One region of the Echinicola soli genome, then DNA from elsewhere that is predicted to be linked to it. Evidence: riboswitches for the same ligand, from Rfam matches in the RefSeq annotation. Region 1 holds a riboswitch; the other holds the start of a gene.
What was found. Region 1 has a riboswitch for cobalamin ahead of metE (5-methyltetrahydropteroyltriglutamate--homocysteine S-methyltransferase). Riboswitches for the same ligand answer to the same signal wherever they lie in the genome.
Positions count from the first base shown of each region.

Region 2: it holds a riboswitch for cobalamin, as region 1 does, so the genes downstream of both, FKX85_RS17695 (TonB-dependent receptor plug domain-containing protein) here and metE (5-methyltetrahydropteroyltriglutamate--homocysteine S-methyltransferase) in region 1, are expected to answer to the same signal.

Region 1 is NZ_CP041253.1:3,076,759-3,084,389, reverse strand. Features, by position in the region: gene FKX85_RS12295 (alkaline phosphatase PhoX) at 1-509, shown strand, start outside; gene FKX85_RS12290 (acyl-CoA thioesterase) at 661-1,053, opposite strand; gene FKX85_RS12285 (PAS domain-containing protein) at 1,050-1,538, opposite strand; gene metE (5-methyltetrahydropteroyltriglutamate--homocysteine S-methyltransferase) at 1,593-3,920, opposite strand; cobalamin riboswitch at 4,126-4,322, opposite strand; gene FKX85_RS12275 (aldo/keto reductase) at 4,611-5,573, shown strand; tRNA gene FKX85_RS12270 (tRNA-Pro) at 6,945-7,018, shown strand; gene FKX85_RS12265 (IS4 family transposase) at 7,527-7,631, shown strand, end outside.
Region 2 is NZ_CP041253.1:4,508,233-4,515,863, forward strand. Features, by position in the region: gene FKX85_RS17690 (hybrid sensor histidine kinase/response regulator transcription factor) at 1-1,377, opposite strand, end outside; cobalamin riboswitch at 2,050-2,247, shown strand; gene FKX85_RS17695 (TonB-dependent receptor plug domain-containing protein) at 2,430-4,337, shown strand; gene FKX85_RS17700 (DUF5522 domain-containing protein) at 4,914-5,264, shown strand; gene FKX85_RS17705 (bifunctional adenosylcobinamide kinase/adenosylcobinamide-phosphate guanylyltransferase) at 5,432-5,941, shown strand; gene FKX85_RS17710 (Dph6-related ATP pyrophosphatase) at 6,114-6,848, shown strand; gene cobT (nicotinate-nucleotide--dimethylbenzimidazole phosphoribosyltransferase) at 6,845-7,631, shown strand, end outside.

The DNA of each region.
Region 1 (7,631 bases):
TTACCTGGATTGATCTGGAAGACATAGATGCTCCTGAAGATGATTTGAGACATCGGGGATTTGAGCAGGGAGCTGCTTGTTTTGCTAGAGGTGAAGGCATCTGGTTTGGTGATGGTGAGCTCTATTTTGCCTGTACCAATGGTGGTGAAATTGCCGCAGGACAGGTATTCCGCTATACCCCTGGTGTCAGTGAAGGCAAAGCCAATGAAAGCACTTCTCCTGGCACCCTGGAACTCTTCGCAGAGCCAAATGACAAGGAAATCCTTAAAAGCTGCGATAATGTAGCCATCGCTCCTTGGGGAGATTTATTACTATGCGAAGACGATAAGCATCCCTTTGTCGTGGGCATCACACCAAAGGGAGAATATTATAAACTTGCTGAAAACGTGGGTTACAGGACGGAATTTGCCGGAGGAGTATTTTCCCCTGACGGATCCACCTATTTCGTCAATATCCAAGGAGCAGGCCTAACCCTCGCCATCACTGGCCCTTGGGGGCAACGAGCTTAAACCCGAAACAGGTATTAGCCAATATATTAACCTGAGTTTATAAACCGTCACTGCAAGGCGTTGAGGACCGGATATGTTATAAATCAGGTCAAAATTAACCTTAAGGGTTTACTTTACCTGCTGAGCCATTTCCTTCTAGGGGATGGCTCTTTCAATTTTTAAGGATTTTTGTTGGCTTTTTTTGATCATCAATGGCCACAAGGGTAAATGTACCACTGATGGCCTTTTCCCTCCCCTCTTCATACATCTGCTCGATAAAAATGTCCACCTGCACCTTCAGGCTCGTATTGCCAATATGCACAATATGTCCCACTAGTTCGACAATCGTCCCGGCTGGAATGGGTACCGTAAAATCTATTTTGTCACTGCTTACGGTCACCATGCGCTGACGGCTAAATCTTGTGGCTGCGATAAAGGCCACTTCATCCATCATATGCATGGCGGTGCCACCAAAAAGTGTATCATAATGGTTTACCGTATTGGGGAATACAGCCTTAAAAATCCTTGTTTCTGCTTTTTTTATTTTCTCTTCCAGTATGTTCATTCTTCTTTTTCAAGCGCCAATAGATGTGTTGTATTTCCCTTATTGTCTTGCAAAGGAAACACATGAATGGCACAAATATAGGTAGTTTGGTCCTTTTTGTAGTTTAGAAGCCTGGCCTTGAAGGGCTTTTCTTCCTTTAGTTTTTCCCTAATTTGCTTTCTGGCCAATACAGAGGTTAAAGGCCCTTGTAAAAACTTAGGGTCTTTACCAATAGCATAATGTGCTGCATAGCCTGTCATCTTCCTAAAACCAGCATTTACCCATAGAATCTTTTTGCTTAGTTCAGTCAAGACAATGGCTTGATAGGCGTGTGCTTTAAGGTCAGGGAATGACTTCCAGCCAAATTTCCTCTTGTAGTAAGCCAATACTCGATGATCGTTGACTTCCTTTTCCGGACTTTTATCCAGTAAAAAACTACTTGCATAAATATCCCAGCTTCTCAAGGGAGCCCTAAACGGTAAAGGTTGCTTTTTGGAATGTTTCATATGAAGGACAAATTAATCCGGACAATGATAAAACTGTCCGGATTAATGAATTGTTTATGATATGGTCACATCTGTAGCAATCTCTGCCCTCAGTTTTTTGGCAGCATCCACCATTCGCTTCAGTGCTTCCTCGGTTTCATCCCATCCTCTGGTCTTAAGGCCACAGTCTGGATTTACCCATAACTGCTGATAAGGCACCACCGCTGTGGCCTTCTCTATCAACGTTACCATCTCTGCTGTGGAAGGCACCCTTGGAGAATGGATATCATACACGCCTGGTCCAATGTCATTGGGATAGTTAAACTGTGCAAAGGCATCCAGCAATTCCATCTGTGAACGAGAACATTCGATGGTAATCACATCCGCATCCATGGCAGCAATATGTTCGATAATATCATTAAATTCAGAATAGCACATATGGGTATGGATTTGTGTAGAATCTTCCACTGCCGATGCAGAAATCCGGAAACATTCCACAGCCCATTGCAGGTAGCTGTCCCAATCCGCATGTCGAAGAGGAAGCCCTTCCCGTAAAGCGGGCTCGTCAATTTGGATGATGTGAATCCCCGCTTTTTCCAAATCCTTCACTTCTTCGCGAATTGCCAAGGCAATTTGCTGGCAGGTAACTTTTCTGGGTTGGTCATTTCGAACAAAAGACCATTGCAAAATGGTAACCGGCCCTGTAAGCATCCCTTTTACGGGCTTATCTGTCATTGATTGGGCAAATTTTGTCCAAAATAATGTCATTGGCTCTGGTCGTGACACGTCACCATAGATGATTGGGGGTTTTACGCACCGCGAACCATAACTCTGCACCCATCCATTCTGGGTAAATGCGAAGCCTTCTAGTTTTTCACCAAAATACTCCACCATATCGTTGCGCTCAAACTCTCCATGGACCAAAACGTCCAAGCCCACTTCTTCCTGCCAACGGATTGCTTTTTCGGTAGCCTCTTTGATATTGGCGTTATATTGATTTTCAGTCAATATCCCCTTTTTCAATTGAGAGCGCCATTGGCGCACTTCCCTGGTCTGGGGAAAAGAACCAATGGTGGTAGTGGCAAAATGTGGCAAATCAAGTTGTTCACACTGTAGTGCTTTGCGGCTTGGGAAAGCACTTTTCCGTCGGCCATGCTCAGGACTAAGTCTGGCCACGGCTTTTTGGATATTGGGTTTATGTATCTGGATGGACGTTGCCTTGCTGCGTAATGCTGTCTTATTTTCCTCCAACAATGCATTGTGCCGAGCTACGCCATCATCGAGGGCAATTGCTCTTAATACAGCGATCTCATTTACTTTTTGACGGGCAAAAGCCAGCCAATTTTTAAGTTCAGCACTTAGCGATTCCTCCTTGGTTTCTTCGTCCAGGTCACAGGGGCTGTGGAGCAATGAACAGCTCGGGCTGATCATTAGGCGATCATCTTCCTTCTTGTGTCGAGCCTTCCTGATCAGCTCCAAAGAAGCCTGATAATCATTTTTCCAGATATTTCTCCCATCTACCACACCAAGGGATAGGCTCATATTAGAAGGTACTTTCTCCAATACCGCTTCCAACTGATCAGGATTCCTCACCAAGTCCACGTGAAGACCACAAACCGGCAGTCCGGCAGCCAACTCCAAGTTATCATCAAGTGCACCAAAATAGGTAGTCAAGAGTATTTTTAGCCCGGGAACTGCTTTTTTTATTTCTTGATAAGCCCACTTTATCGCTGACTGCTCTGCACCATCAAGGTCCATTGCCAAAAAAGGCTCGTCAATCTGCACCCAATCAGCATGCACGGCTTCCAGTTTTTTCAACACATCGATATACACCGGCAACAGTTGCTTCAGCAGATCAAGGCGGTGGAAGCCCTCTTCTTTTTCCTTGCCCAAAAGCAAAAAGGAAACGGGCCCTATCAATACTGGTTTGGTAAGGATGCCTAGGCGCTTGGCCTCTTTGAATTCGTCCAGCACCTTGGTAGAAAACAGCTTAAACTGTTGGCCTTTGGTAAATTCAGGAACAATGTAGTGATAATTGGTATCAAACCATTTGGTCATTTCCATTGCAATGATATCAAGTCCATCCTTTTGATAGCCCCTGGCCATTGCAAAATACAGGTCAAGCTCCGGCTTTTTCAGTTCCGTCAGTATCTCATGATAGCGCTCGGGAATGGCTCCCACCGTGAACGCCATGTCCAATACCTGATCATAAAAGGAGAAATCATTGGAAGGAATCAGGCCCAATCCGGCTTCCTGTTGTAGTTTCCAGTTGTTTTCCCGGATTTCCGCAGCAGTTTCCTGAAGGTCATTTAGCGGGATCTTCCCCGCCCAGTAAGCCTCACAGGCTTTTTTCAATTGTCTTTTGCTACCAATTCGCGGGTAGCCAAGATTTTGCGTTAGCATCGTTTAAAACTTTTAACGTGATAAATAATTCGTCAAAAGCCCTTCGCCACACTTCACAATGCTTATGGAATGATACGGTAAGAAGAGACTGAAAAATAGACATACTTTTCCCTTGGGCACAATGATCCCGGAGAAGAAAGGAAAAGCGTGTGTACCTGACAGCAGCTTCAAATCGCGAAAGCATTGTCACTCCTATCCACAAGTTGCGAATAGGTCAATACAGGCAGGTCTCCTGGCTCATGACATTCTTGCCGTCCTTCCCATCCTGAAAACGATCAGAACAGTGGACAACCAAGGGCAAGAATTATTTTGGTCACTTACAGTTGCGCGACAGCCCGTGATTTTCACACGGTTCCCTATTATCTCCGACCGTAGTCGGAGACCTATATTGGTTATTGAAGTAAATATGAAAAGAACTTTGGCTGCAAATATAGGGATAAGAATTGAATTTGGTGTAGAAATAATTTTATGACTTGAAGAAACACCATTTACTTTATTGGTGATACAAAAGAAAGTTTCAGCATCTCTTAGATTACCTGGAGTGCTAAATATCGCTGTAATCTTACTGTTTTTTTGTAAATCGCCCACTCCAAACGCCCTAAACTGCTTCATTTACAACAATCCATTTCACCTTAGTTTTGGTACATGATTTTTTGTAAATTGGAAATTTCACCGTTTAAATTCTATTAAATGACTTCTACCCAAATCGGACTAGGAATGGCCGCTCTTGGCAGACCTGAATACATCAATATCAACCCATCAGATCAACGAGAAAAGTCTGAAGAGGCATTTTTCGACCACAGCCTAAAAGTCCTGGATGAAGCCTACAAATCTGGCGTAAGGTATTTTGATACCGCGGCATCCTACGGAAAGGGAGAATCGTTTCTATTGGAATGGCACCAAAGCCGAAATCACCCAGATGTGATGTTCGGGTCTAAATGGGGCTATACCTATACTGCTGACTGGCAACTGGGCTATGAAGGCAAGCATGAAATCAAGGAACACAGCTTGCAAAAACTGGAGGAACAGTGGGGTTATTCCCAGAAATTGTGTCCTGCTCTCGGGATTTACCATATCCATTCGGCAACATTAGCATCTGGCGTCTTGGAGAATGAGGATGAGGATGTCTTAGAGAAATTAGCTGCGATCAAGCGATCCACTGGGGTATTGATCGGGCTCAGTTCCAGCGGCACAGAGCAGCAGGAAGTACTGGAACAGGCCATGAATATCGCTGTCGACGACACACCATTATTCGACACTTTTCAGGTGACTTTTAACATCCTCGAACAAACCACATTCTCCACCCTACAAAACGCCAAAACAAACGGCGTAAAAATCCTCATAAAAGAAGCAATGGCCAATGGCAGAATATTTCCGAACAATGCATATCCTTATTACGAAAAAACCTACACTTACCTTTCAAGATTAGCAGACAAATACCAGGTAGGCATCGATGCCATTGCGCTTCGCTTCTGTATGGACAAAATCAACCCTGCCTACGTCCTAAGCGGAGCCAGCACCATTCCACAATTGACAGCAAACCTTAAAGCGAGTACTTTCCAGCTTACCCAGGCCGAGCTGGACAGCCTCTCCAAACTGGCAGTAGCACCTGAAGACTACTGGCACGAGCGATCACAACTCAAATGGAGTTAGAAAAGCCTTTGCTATTTTTTTGATATAGTTAAAAATTCTGTTTTCTTTGCACCACCATAATCGCTAAAACGGCTTTTATGGTAATCCTGACATATTCCAGACCGGAAGAATTCGGGCAAATGAAACATTTAGAGTGAGGATATCCTCTTAAAAACTGGCCAAAGATAATCGGAGTGTAGCGCAGCCCGGTAGCGTATCCCGACGGGGTCGGGAGAGGTTGTGGGGTTCGTTGATATAGATAGAGCGTGGCCTTGCTCTCTAAACTGGCCAAAGATAATCGGAGTGTAGCGCAGCCCGGTAGCGTATCCCGACTGGGGTCGGGAGAGGTAGTGGGTTCGTTGATATAGATAGAGCATGGCCTTGCTCTCTAAACTGGCCAAAGATAATCGGAGTGTAGCGCAGCCCGGTAGCGTATCCCGACGGGGTCGGGAGAGGTTGTGGGGTTCGTTGATATAGATAGAGCGTGGCCTTGCTCTCTAAACTGGCCAAAGATAATCGGAGTGTAGCGCAGCCCGGTAGCGTATCCCGACTGGGGTCGGGAGAGGTAGTGGGTTCGTTGATATAGATAGAGCGTGGCCTTGCTCTCTAAACTGGCCAAAGATAATCGGAGTGTAGCGCAGCCCGGTAGCGTATCCCGACTGGGGTCGGGAGAGGTTGTGGGGTTCGTTGATATAGATAGAGCGTGGCCTTGCTCTCTAAACTGGCCAAAGATAATCGGAGTGTAGCGCAGCCCGGTAGCGTATCCCGACTGGGGTCGGGAGAGGTTGTGGGGTTCGTTGATATAGATAGAGCGTGGCCTTGCTCTCTAAACTGGCCAAAGATAATCGGAGTGTAGCGCAGCCCGGTAGCGTATCCCGACTGGGGTCGGGAGAGGTTGTGGGGTTCGTTGATATAGATAGAGCGTGGCCTTGCTCTCTAAACTGGCCAAAGATAATCGGAGTGTAGCGCAGCCCGGTAGCGTATCCCGACTGGGGTCGGGAGAGGTTGTGGGGTTCGTTGATATAGATAGAGCGTGGCCTTGCTCTCTAAACTGGCCAAAGATAATCGGAGTGTAGCGCAGCCCGGTAGCGTATCCCGACTGGGGTCGGGAGAGGTTGTGGGGTTCGTTGATATAGATAGAGCGTGGCCTTGCTCTCTAAACTGGCCAAAGATAATCGGAGTGTAGCGCAGCTCGGTAGCGTATCCCGACGGGGTCGGGAGAGGTAGTGGGTTCGTTGATATAGATAGAGCGTGGCCTTGCTCCCTAAACTGGCCAAAGATAATCGGAGTGTAGCGCAGCCCGGTAGCGTATCCCGACGGGGTCGGGAGAGGTAGTGGGTTCGTTGATATAGATAGAGCGTGGCCTTGCTCTCTAAACTGGCCAAAGATAATCGGAGTGTAGCGCAGCCCGGTAGCGTACTTGCATGGGGTGCAAGGGGTCGTGGGTTCGAATCCCGCCACTCCGACTCTTTCGAAGCCTTTCGATTGTAAAAGCCTGTAAATCATATGGTTTACAGGCTTTTTTGTTTTTTTCAATGCAAAATAAACCAATGTTAATCAAGGTTTATGAGAGTAATTAGGTGACATTTTTTGCTAACCTGATTTTTCCTATAATTGAGTTAATTAACTTTTAATCAATTATTTAAAAGTTATTTGTAGGAATATATTTCGAACCCTTTTGATTCGATTTGATCGTCAAAATGGGTATTCAAATGTGAAAATTACCCAAAACACTACAAATCGTAACATTATGAAGGTTAGGAACACTATCTGAATCCATTTCATCATTCGCAAGGAAAGAGTAAAATCAGGATTGTTTCAGGTTTATCTAAGGTATCCCTAAATGGATCTAAAAGGGAAATATCATTAAAAAAATCATTGGTGTCCGGTAAAAAATAAATGAAAGAGGGCCAGTCCATTGCTGAACCAGCCCATTGTGGCTACTTTTGAGTTACGACACAAAAAAGTTAAGCCATGGGCAAAAGTAGTAATTTTAGCGGACAGCCGATATTCAATCAGTTAATAAAGTTCATTGACAAGGGGGAGGTAAGAGAGATAGCCCGCAGGCATAATGCGGAG
Region 2 (7,631 bases), 1.4 Mb from region 1:
ATCAGGCTGGTAATTCCTAAAGCGCTGACCGTCAAAACGGCTAAGTCCCTTTAAATAAGTAGCAATCCACAGCTCCCCGTTTTTGTCCATCATCAGGTCCACGATGATGTCTCCTGGCAAGCTGTTTTTTTCGCCTTCTTGATGCTTAAACTCCGTATATCGCTGCCTCTTCCGGTCAAAATATAATAGGCCGTTGCCATTGGTACCAATATAAAAATTGCCTTTTTCATCCTCCACGAAGCAGTTGATATCATTGTAAGGAAGGGACTGCTTGGCCGTCAGCATGTGCTTGACATGGGGAAAACGGATCAGTTTCTCGTTATACAGATTGAGGCCATTTTTGAAAGTGCCTACCCAAATGATACCTGAACGATCCTTCATAAGTGCATACACACTGTTATGTGCCAAGCTGTGGGGATTTTCTGGATCATGTTGGAGATACCTCACCGTCATATCAGTCTTATTTAGGACATTGATACCTCCATGATCTGTGCCGATCCAGATTTCGTTCTTTTTGTTTTCTACTATTCCCCTTACTTGATTATTGTTCAGTTTTGTCTTTTCGGAGTTGGTATGAAGGTGATGTAGCCGATCAGCATAACTGTCAAAATAAAAAAGTCCCTCGCCATTTTCATACAAATAGATCCAAGCATCATCATCACTGTCGATAAAAATCTGAAAATCATCTGTGAAGTTAACATTGGTGTCTGCAAAAAGCTCAATTCTTCGCTTTACTTCTAAGGAATTGGCTTCAAGAATATCCACCGCTCCATTGGAATAGACCAGCCAATATTCACCATTGGAATTTTCCGCAACAGCCGAAACATAATTATAACTGATAGAAGAGAGGTCGTTGCTTTGGTGTTTAAGGTAAATGGTTTCTTTAGAAGCAGGATCATAAATGCTGATTCCCTGATTGGGATGCCCAAACCAATATCGCCCCAAGTCATCTTCATATACTAAATGAACCGCAGTACTTTCAAGGCCATACCGCTTGGCATACCGCAAAAGGGAAGTACTAAAAGTCTCTGTAGAGGCATCATAAACCTCCATAACGTTGTTTCGGTTAAGTAACCAAAGCTCGCCTTCCGGGCCGGACATGATTTTCCGAACACTGTTTTCCGATAAGGATGTGGTGTCATTGGGACGGTTTCTGAACACCTTAAATTCTTCACCATCATAGCGGTTAAGTCCAGAGTTGGTCGCCATCCAAATATAACCAAGCTCATCCTGGTGAATATCTGTAACGCTGTTATTGGACAGGCCATCTTCCACGGTAATGGCACCAAAAAGGTAATTACCCTCCTGCGCATAGGCACTGGAAAGCCCTATCAGCAACAAATAAATATAAAGCAAGTTTGCACAAAAAAGATTCATCTGGCTATTGGGGTCATTGGGTCTTCCCAATATAGCGTAAACTTTACGTCAAATCAACTAATTTGATGGGGCTTAAAGAACAAGTTAAATTATTTCGTTCTGATTTCATGGATTTTCACAGGTAACATTTCACGACTTCCGCAGGGAGTGGTGACTTCAATAGTCCCTTATGAATGCTACGTTCCGTAGGAACATAAATGATCTCGGCTCTATATGGATTATAGTGGGTAAAGATAAGAGGCCAGTTATTTTACAGTTGATTCATGATTCTTTCAAGGAAGAGTTTTCTGTGCTGCCTTTAGGTATTTGAATTTAAAAAATCAAAGAAGAGGGACGGAAAAGGCGCAGTATTACCTGTCAATTGTTTGACTAGATGGAAGGACTGAGCTGGGCTTTCAGCCTGCGTTGGAGGAATGTTTTTGAGCTTATGCCCCCAAGGCAAGACCTCGGGTTAATGTAAGGAAGGCTTTAAGCCTTAATGACTACAAACTATTTTTCTGATAACAGAACTCATTAACAGGGGATTGGGTGAGGACTTAACCATTCCGTCCAAGGATCAATCCTTGGACGATGAAAACACGGCTAGATTTGCAACCTCAAAGGGACTGATTTTTTAAATGTGCTTGCCCTGTTAAAACCAATCCCTATTGCGACTTCCCAATAAAAACCCCTATCTTTGCGCCAGTTTTTGGCACCTATTCGCCCTAAAAGGGGAATGGTTTAATAGGGAATCCGGTGAAAACCCGGAACTGTACCCGCAGCTGTAAGCTCCCAAAAGCAACTGGTAACCAAGCCACTGTCCACCAAATCGGATGGGAAGGCACCAGGTGTGGAGCGAGTCAGAAGACCTGCCATCAACTGCTACATTCAGAGCTTTCGGGTGAAAGGCTATGAAACTTCAAGGGTTCCCATCGATGATGAGGCCTTTAGAGGTTCCATGTGGGCAATGAATTCAATCATTGCGTTCATGAAAATATCCTTAGCGCTGAGGATATTTTTACAGTTTTACCAGAAAGTTCATAGTGTCCAATTATTAACACATTAAACACGCTATGAACAAGCACATTATTTCTTTCCAAAAAAAGAAGGGACTACTCCCCCTCCTTGTCGCAGGCATTTCCCTCTGGAGTGCTCCTGCCAATGCACAAAATGCCCAAGACCTCGATGAAATCGTCGTTACCGGAACCAAATTTGAAATTCCGGTCGAAAAATCAGGAAAAACGATTTATCAACTTAGCCAAGAAGACATCCAGCGAAATGCGGGAAAGACCATCCCTGACCTGCTCAATGAAGTACCCGGGATCCAGATAGATGGTAATTTTGGTTCACCTGGCACCAATGTTAGTTACTTTGTCAGGGGGGCAAGCAGTAAAAACACCCTTATCCTCATCGACGGCACTCCGATCAATGACCCTTCCCTGGCCGATGCCACTTACGACCTTCGGCTCCTCCCACTGGACCAGGTCGAATCCATCGAAGTGCTCCGCGGTGGCCTGAGCACACTCTATGGTACCGGGGCCTCCGCAGCAGTGATCAATATCAAATTGAAATCCGGTAGCAAGGCCAAAAAATTCGGTGGATCAGCTGACTTCAGCGGTGGGTCTTTTAATACCTACCGGGGAAACATCAGCCTAAACGGCCAAACCGATCAATTCAATTACTTGGTGTCCGGAAGCCTTCACAGTTCAGCGGGGTTTTCATCAGCCATGGATACTGCAGCTACCGCTGCCTTCGGCAAAGATGGCATCAATCGAAAAGACCTCATGGTCAAAATGGGCTATGCTTTTTCGGATCGATTCAGGATGGATTTTATTACCGCCTATGATGACATGGAGGCGGATTATGACAATGGTCCCTTCTTGGATGCCGATAACACCCAAACAAGCAATCAGCTGCGGTTTGGCTTGGCACCTACCTATCAGTATACCAAAGGTAATATCAAACTCAAATCCGTCTATAATGTCAGCGAGCGGGAGTTTATCAGTAGCTTCCCTTCCGAATACAAAGGCAGAAACCTTCAGCTAGACCTGACCCAAGAGCACCAAATCATCAAAGGACTGAAAGGACTGTGGGGTGTAAATCTCCAACAATTATCCTACGAACAACCGGGAGAACTAGCTTTTGACAATAACCAGTTTACGCTATTGGATCCTTATGCTTCTTTCTTCTATGAAACTGCCAGTGGCTTCAATGTCCACGCAGGAGCCAGGATAAACACCCATTCGGAATACGATGCCAAGTTCATCTATAATGTCAATCCAAGCTACCTTTTTGAGGTTTCCGATCAAGTGTCCACAAAGATCCTAGCATCCGTGGCCACCTCCTATGTCACGCCTACCCTCTATCAACTCAATTCACCTGATTACGGAAACAGTGCGCTGAATCCCGAAGAATCCCTCAATTATGAGCAAGGCATTTCATTTTATATAGGAAATCAATTTACCTTCAATTTGGTACATTTTACCAGGGATGAATCCAGTCCGATTGAATTTGTATCACTCTATGACGAGAATGGCGGGTACATCGGCGGTGAATACCAAAACACGACCGATAAACGAAGGGTAGAAGGATTTGAAGCAGATTTCTCCTGGCTGGTTAACGAATACTTCAGCATGACAGCTAATTTTGCGCATGTAAGCACCGACAAGCCTGAAACCTTTTATCGTGTACCGGGTAGCAAATGGGGCATGGCTTTTAATGCCAAACCTGCCCAAAACACCCAAGTCTCACTAAAATATAACTACACCAGTAAGCGTACCGTGTATGATTATGGCGTGGGAGGAGCATTTGACCTGGATAGCTATGGATTGGTGGACTTATTCGTCCAGCAGGCTGTTTTGGAAAATAAACTCAACATTTATGGTGGGGTAAACAACTTGCTTGATGAAGACTTTACCGCCATCTATGGTTATACCACCAGAGGTAGAAACTTCAGCATCGGAGCGCGATATCAGTTTTAAGGTATTCGTATTAAGACTTGAATAGTATATTCCTTCCCTTTCTGTGGAGATTAGGCAGGGTTCTTTTGGAGCAAAGATAAACCCCAGAGAGCCTGCCTGGCATCAAACAGGCTTGCCTTTGGCTTGTAGACAGGCCTGCCTGGCATCAAACAGGATTGCCTTTGGCTTGTAGACAGGCTTGCCTGGCATCAAACAGGATTGCATTTGGCTTGTAGACAGGCCTGCCTGGCATCAAACAGGATTGCATTTGGCTTGTAGACAGGCCTGCCTGGCATCAAACAGGATTGCATTTGGCTTGTAGACAGGCCTGCCTGGCATCAAACAGGATTGCATTTGGCTTGTAGACAGGCCTGCCTGGCATCAAACAGGATTGCCTTTGGCTTGTAGACAGGCCTGCCTGGTGTCAAACAAGTTTTCAACTCAGCTAGTTGATCCTGTAGCCCAACTTTCATCATTCCGGGGCACAGCCCTCGTCAAAAACAATACTGAGCAAAAGGCTCAATTAACACCTTCCATCAGTTTAGCTATTGGGACAACCGGATAAATCCTCCCGAAAATAGGGAAAAAGTAAAAACAATGAACAAAGAAAAGCGCTGCCCAAATTGCCAAAAAGCTTTTGCCTGCACTACGGAATGTTGGTGCAGTGCTTTTCCTCCTATTGTCCCACTGGAAGAAAACAAGGGCTGTCTGTGCCCTGACTGCCTAAAGTCCGCCATACAGGACCGCATCAGCCACTGGACAGCACACCTCAGCCCAAAAAAGATCAAAACGATCCAAAAAATGGGGAAACCCACTTCCCTGATCGAAGGCATCGACTACACGGTCAATGACCAGGGATTTTATGTATTTTCGAGTTGGTACTTGCTCAGGCAAGGGAAATGCTGTGGCAATGGTTGCAAAAATTGTCCCTATCAAAAAAAGAATTGATATTGAACCAGAAATCATGAACAACAAAAGACAGCACAGCTTTCCTATTGAACAAGGAGATGGCCTATCCAACTGTAACCTACGACTACTTCCACTAATCCAGGATAGCAGCCAGTGAACTTTCAAGTCAATAGCCTAACAACTTATAACTATCCGCACCATAAACCATGATCTATTACATTACAGGCGGTGAACGCTCGGGAAAAAGCAACTATGCCCAGCAGTTGGCCGAAAGCCTATCAAAAACACCATTGTATCTGGCCACATCAAGAATTTGGGACCAGGACTTCCAAAAACGAGTGGACAGGCACCAAGCAGACAGGGACGAACGCTGGACAACCATCGAAGAAGAAAAACACCTCGGCCAAGTAGATATTTCTGGAAAAGTAGTTGTCTTGGACTGCGTGACCCTCTGGCTGACCAATTGGTTCTCCGATACAAAAGGTGACATTGCAAGTTGCTTGGACCACTGCAAATCAGAACTGGACCTGTTGTTTGATTCCGCTCAAAACGGTACCTTGATCATCATTTCCAATGAAATCGGCATGGGACTGCATGCCCAAACGGAAGTAGGCCGAAAGTTCACCGAACTCCAAGGCTGGATCAATCAGTACATTGCCCAAAGGACCGATAAAGCTACCTTTATGGTTTCTGGACTTCCTTTAGAACTGAAGTGATGATTGGGCGAGATGTGAGACTTGATCCATAAGAGACGAAAAAAGAACGGCCGCATTTTTATCAGAATAAATTAATTTCATGACAAGAAAAAACAACCTTAATGAATCATAGCTATCAGCGTCATCTGTGTGCCATTAAAATCAATAACCTTTCAATTTTACTATTTCCAAAATGATCAAAAGTGTATTCAACTGGAGTGGCGGCAAGGACAGCGCATTGGCCTTATACCATGTAATGCAGGATGAGGAGATTCACGTGGACAGGTTGATGACCACGGTGAATGAGGCCTATCAGCGAGTTTCCATGCACGGTGTAAGAAGAGAATTGCTACAGGCACAGGCCAGGTCTATTGGCCTTCAGGTGGATGAGCTCTTACTCCCCGAGATGCCCAGCATGGACACGTATAACCAGCTTATGGGGGATAAAATGAGAGAGATTAAGGATGCCGATATCACCCACAGCATCTTTGGCGATATTTTTTTAGAGGATCTTAAGAAATACAGGGAAGAAAAACTAGCCGAAGCAGGGTTAAAGGCCTTGTTTCCACTTTGGAAAAGAAATACCACCGAGCTTATCCATGAATTTTTGGACTTGGGTTTTAAAACAGTCGTCGTCTGCGTAAAAACTGAGCTTTTACCCAAAGAATTTGCAGGAAGGGTGATTGACGAGGATTTTTTGAAAGACCTGCCATCATCGGTAGATCCCTGCGGGGAAAATGGGGAATTCCACACCTTCGTATTTGATGGGCCGATCTTCTCGTCTCCAGTGCACTTTGCCTTGGGCGATAAAGTGTTTCGCAGCTATGAAGCACCAAAAGACAAAAAGGAAGGCTGCTATTCCTTTTCCCATGAGCAACCAAAAGAAATTGGCTTTTACTTCCAGGACTTAAAACCTGCAGAAAAATGATAGATTTTCACATTCCGCCATTAGACCATTCGCTTGAAAAAGCTCTACAGCAAAAAATTGATCTTAAAACCAAGCCCATCGGCGCTCTTGGTGATCTGGAAAACCTCGCCCTACACATTGGCTTGGTCCAACAATCGCTCAGCCCTTCGCTAAAACACCCACATATTTTGGTATTTGCGGGGGACCACGGGATCGCCAAAGAAAACCTGGTCAACCCTTATCCGCAGGAAGTAACCTATCAGATGGTCATGAACTTCTTGGAAGGAGGAGCCGCCATCAACATATTTGCCAAACAGCACCACTTGGCACTAAAAGTCATAGACGCTGGAGTCAACTATGATTTTACCGATCAGCCCAATTTGATCCATGCAAAAATTGCCAAAGGAACGGCCAATTATCTCCATGGTCCGGCCATGACCGAAGAGCAATGTTTGGGCGCATTACAAAAAGGTGCCGAGCTAGTGGACCAGGTTTACCAAGAGGGCTGCAATGTGATTGGCTTTGGTGAAATGGGCATTAGCAACACCTCTTCTGCGGCCCTTATCATGCACACCATCTGCGGTTTACCCCTGCAAGAATGCGTGGGAAAGGGCACTGGCACTAATGATAATCAACAAAAAATCAAGCTTCAAACGCTATCAAAGGCCATTCGTTTACATAACCAAATTGACAAGAAAAATCCTGTGCAAATTTTGAGTACCTTTGGGGGCTTTGAAATTGCACAGTTATGCGGCGCAATGCTAAAAGCTGCGGAAAGGAAGATGGTCATATTAGTGGATGGTT